DNA from 2 places in the Paenibacillus sp. QJM3NY_38 genome. Region 1 is predicted to be linked to the other one. Evidence: predicted binding sites of a transcription regulator. Region 1 holds the regulator's gene; the other holds the start of a gene.
What was found. The regulator LexA, encoded in region 1, represses DNA repair genes until DNA is damaged. The targets are predictions, from matches to a motif close to CGAACATATGTTCG.
Positions count from the first base shown of each region.

Region 1 (2,410 bases):
TGTTCATTTTCATCAACCCATTCGATCGATTCCAGCTGTTGTCTAAAGTTACTGCGAATATTGTTAAGGTATATTTCCCGAAGCTCAGCCCGTTCTTTGAGCTCATCCGCGGTCAATCCCTCACTCTTCTGTTTTCTTGCTAGTACATTGATGCGTTCAACCAAAGTATCGATGTCCATGACTTCTCCTCCAATTCCGATATCATGTATAACTTAAACATGTGAAAAAGAGCTTGTCAAGGCAACAGCGCCCTTGCAAACTCTTATTAAGAACAAATATGAACATATGATGCCCATAAATGGGTTCCTCATTGTTAAGAAATCAATACTCGTCTATTATAAACACGCTTACACTGCGTGAAATCACATCGTCAGGCAATACTACAAATATGAAGCGAGAAGTAGGGACATATATAAGGAAAGAGTTTCTGTTAGTGTCATCCCATTACCAGACTGGTAAAGACAACACCTCTCCGGCCTGTATATCCGGACCTTTCAATCCATTCATTCTTCGGATGCTATCCAGATATACTCGTGTATCCATATCTGCCGGTTTATGAAGGGAAGCAATCCGCCACAAACTATCACCATATTGAACAATAACCTGCTTCTCCCCTGTGGGCTTGTCCATCCCCCCAGCAAAAACAGAGTATGCCCCTGTCCAAAAAGAAGCTACGATCAACAGGATGAATAAAAGCTTTATAAAAGGAATGGATTCAATTCTGGACTTTAATTGATGGATCCAAGTCTCCGGGGACTTCATCGTTTGCACTGGAACGTTCTCATAAATGCTGCGGTATGTACTGTATTTCAACATGGAATCATCATCTCCCAAACAAGTGTTCTCTTATGGATCTATAATAACACGAACACTTGTTTGATTCAATACCTAAAAGAACATTTGTTCTATTTATATTTAGAACTTATGTTTGTACGAACGGAAGTTCTATGTTATAATTTTCCCAAACGTTACTAAATGGGGTTGATACGGCATGTCGAAAATATCCAGCCGCCAGCTGGCGATCTTAGAGTTTATCCGCAACGAAGTTCGTAGCAAGGGTTACCCGCCTTCTGTCCGGGAAATCGGAGAGGCTGTCGGACTAGCTTCCAGTTCAACGGTCCATGGACATCTTGACCGTTTGGAGAAGAAAGGCCTAATTCGCCGTGACCCTACGAAACCAAGAGCAATCGAGCTGCTTGGCCAAGAAGAGTCCGATAGCGCGAATCTGTTTACCCACACCATTGCCAGAGTGCCTGTTGTTGGTAAAGTCACTGCAGGTGTTCCTATTACAGCCATGGAGAACATTGAGGATTATTTCCCGCTCCCGCAGCATTATGTAGGCGACGATAAGGTGTTCATGTTGTCGGTTGTCGGTGACAGTATGATCGAAGCTGGCATTCACAGCGGTGACTATGTCATTGTGCGCCAGCAGCAAACTGCAGACAATGGCGACATTGTAGTAGCGATGACAGAGGAAGACGAAGCAACTGTAAAGACCTTCTATAAAGAGAAGGATCATGTACGATTGCAACCGGAGAATCCTACCTACGAGCCACTGCGCCTGAACCATGTTACTATTCTCGGTAAAGTAATCGGACTCTTCCGGGATGTCCACTAATCTCATAGATCTATGAATAAGAGGTTACCTCCCTTAATTGGATGGTAACCTCTTGCTTTTTCTATATAGATCACAAAAACTTGATCATAGCTAGTTTGTTTGCTCCATAATGCCTTGTTTAAGATCCAGCCGATACAGCCGTAAAGGTTTATAATCCGGCGAGCCTTCCCCACCCGGCCCCTCCGTGGACTGCAGAACAAGCTTATTGTCTTTCACCATGGGTGCAGTACCTGGTCTGTAATAGGAAGTATAGGACACCGTTAATTCATCTTGAAACCTGAGCTGCACAGCCTTGCCCGTATCATGCTCCACGGCGAATGCGTAGATCTGTATGGCATGACAGTCCTGATATTGCGGTGTAAGAATAAATACATCCGCATCCTGAAACGGCAATCGAACCATATGGACAGCTGCAGAAGTTGGCTGAATAAAAGTAAGATCATCCAGCGTGGTTACTTCATCCGTAACTTCATTATAGCTATATCGTACGATGTAGTTTCCGGTAAACGATTGGTCCGTTTCGATACCGAAGCAGCTAGGAGCTCCCAGTGTCGTGATTTTTTCGTTTTCCACAGCAACCACAATGAGCCTTCCCTGATCTGTAAAGCCTTGTGCCCGAATTATCTCCTCCTTATGTGTTGGTACATCCTCAGCTCTCTGTTGTTCCTCAACGTCAAAAGGCAGCTGTATGGCAAGTAACATAACCAGAAGCAGCAGCACGCCTATAAAGCCAACTTGTAGATACTTTCGGCGCTTAGGCTTGCCTTCGTCACGGATCACGGACATCTGGAC
Region 1 is NZ_CM149665.1:3,013,726-3,016,135, reverse strand. It holds gene AC0VZ8_RS14025 (DUF896 domain-containing protein) at 1-179, opposite strand, end outside; gene AC0VZ8_RS14020 (LysM peptidoglycan-binding domain-containing protein) at 445-816, opposite strand; gene lexA (transcriptional repressor LexA) at 992-1,618, shown strand; gene AC0VZ8_RS14010 (hypothetical protein) at 1,709-2,410, opposite strand, start outside.

Region 2 (2,410 bases), 1.0 Mb from region 1:
TCTAAGCTAGGATTATTTAACAAAATCTCATTTAAAACATCAAAGTTCTGGTCAATTGCGTAAACAATTAATTCACGATCGACATTGCTTTGTTTGAGGATCGTTAAGATTGCCTCTTTTGATCTCAAATCCGATGTCGCAAAGAACGCTGAATCTTTCAATTTAGGACTATAATTTTCTGAATTGATAATATCAAGGCTGATATTAATCAGTTCAGTTTCTTGTGAGTTTTGAGATAGGCTGGCCTTTCCATTGTTGTTGCTCTTAATTAAGTGAGAGGTTGCCTTCAGTGCAGCGGAGATTTTTTCCTCGGGATAATTTTTATATTCGTTAAGGATATCCTGCGAAAGACTTAACGCCAGCCCTTTATCTAAAGATCTAAGTTGTTTCATGGCTTGAAACGAAAGCATTTCCTCTTGGTCCAATACCAAGGATTCTAATAAAGGAACATCCGCTTTTTCAAAATGGGTTGTTGCGATGATTTTCTCCTGTATTTCTCTGTCAAAAGATTTATCTTTCAACAGCTCCTTCAATTCATTATTTCCATTGTTTTTGTTCTTCGCTTGATACAATTCCAACATAGCATTTCTTGTTACCGTTGTTTTTTCCGTATCTTTAATTAGAGATAAAAGCTCTTCATTTGAAAATTCATCATCTCGATCAAAAAGTTCGGCTGCAAAAGGAATTAATTCATCAACATTTGTCACGGGATCAATTTTTTTAGAGACTTCGTCAAATTCAGTCACGAATTCCTGCTTATCAAGTTTCTTTAATTCATTTTGAATTTCTATCTCGGTTTTTGCGGTATAACTTTGCAACACGTCTGGATAAGCAACAACAACACCTGTAGATAAGGTCAGGAGCATAGCCGTGCTTAAAGTCATGGCCTTCAGATACTTAGACATCTTCACTTCTCCTTTGATTTTTATTTTTTGTGGTGCAACCATGCCGCGTTCATTTCTCCATGTGTGTTATGGTCCCCTTTCCTGGTATGGAAGTAATTGTATTCATTTTAATAAACACCAATAAACCAAAAAAGTTACATAAAAAAATAAAATTAGGATAAAAAAGTATTTTCAGGTGTTTATGTACCAAATTAATTCAATCGTGATTATCCGAGAAATTCATTCTTTTCGGTGTTGATATAAATTGGACAAGAATAGACTTATTCTAATTGCCAAATATTTTTTAGGGAATTTAATCGTAGTGTTCCTTTATGATTTTACAACTTCTCTGAGCGTCTCAATTACGCATCGCAAATTATAACAAATTCATCCATTGATTAGGGAGCGTATGTTTGATTATAATACAAACATACGTTCCTTTATTTGAGGTGTAAAAAAATATGAGTGTCGGATTAAAGTTGGACGAAACCAAATTAGTGAAGGATTATATATTACTCCCGCTTCTACTCGATATCCTTGAGAACGATCGAGCTCAACTTTCTCGATCAGATGTGAAAACTTATGAACTGACAAATGTAGTGATCGACCATTGAATGGTTTAAAGGTTTATGAAAACAAAAAAACAAGTCTTGGGGTAGAAGTTGAGTTTGTTTGTAGAGGATATCACCTGCTTTGGGGGCTCATCTAGGCTGAAATTGAGCAAAGATCTTACAATTATCTCGGATTTAGAATTGAGGACAAGGGGTGGCTGGTTTGAAATCAACTAACCGAGTAGTCATGTTAGGGGATTGTCAGAGTACAAACACCTTCCCTCGGTCGTTGCAGGTGACCCGGAGCGTCGTTCTGGTATTGTTCTGGCAGCGTGTCCACTTGCAAAGGAAAAGGCATAACGACAGCTGGAAGGCTTGGTGAGGCGTTCGTTACTTTTCTTAACGGCCCTGTATGGTTTTTACTTTTTTAAATCAGAATATGTGGATGGGAAGGATGTTAAGGCTGCTGATTTGATTTAGGAAATCCAAATGGTATTGCTGAAAGATTTAGAGCGGTTAATGACTACAGTCATGCCCTTATAATGGTGCCTTCCCAAATTTCCATCAAGCTGATCATGGTCAAGGATTAGTTTACCAGTACTATGTTTATAAAAGGAGAGGCTGGTGGTCTCCGTGATATTCCTAACTCCACTTTGAATATGCCTTTTTATGAGAACATGTTTTGCGGAGAACAAGAAACTAATGATTTTCCAGATGAATACTTCAAGCTTAAAATATGGCCGAATGTTTAACCAAGATTATAAGATTAAGGCTGCTATTGAACTCACCGTTTCAGATGATAGTTTTAAATTTAGTTGGAGAATAACTGATGTGGATTCTGATTTTGCCGAGGGAGAGCTTTTAAGAAGACTGCAGGAAAAGAATGATAAATAAAAATTCCAAAGTGTTTCAATTAACTTCCAATGTATCCAATTAGAAATAACCAAAGAACTCCAACCGCACATTGCGACTGGA
Region 2 is NZ_CM149665.1:4,030,398-4,032,807, forward strand. It holds gene AC0VZ8_RS18510 (hypothetical protein) at 1-947, opposite strand, end outside; gene AC0VZ8_RS18515 (YhjD family protein) at 1,346-1,498, shown strand; partial or broken gene polYB (DNA polymerase IV) at 1,683-1,821, shown strand; gene AC0VZ8_RS18525 (hypothetical protein) at 2,138-2,329, shown strand.
Region 2: AC0VZ8_RS18515 (YhjD family protein) is a predicted target of LexA. The motif match lies at 1,310-1,323, and genes of this name have one in related genera.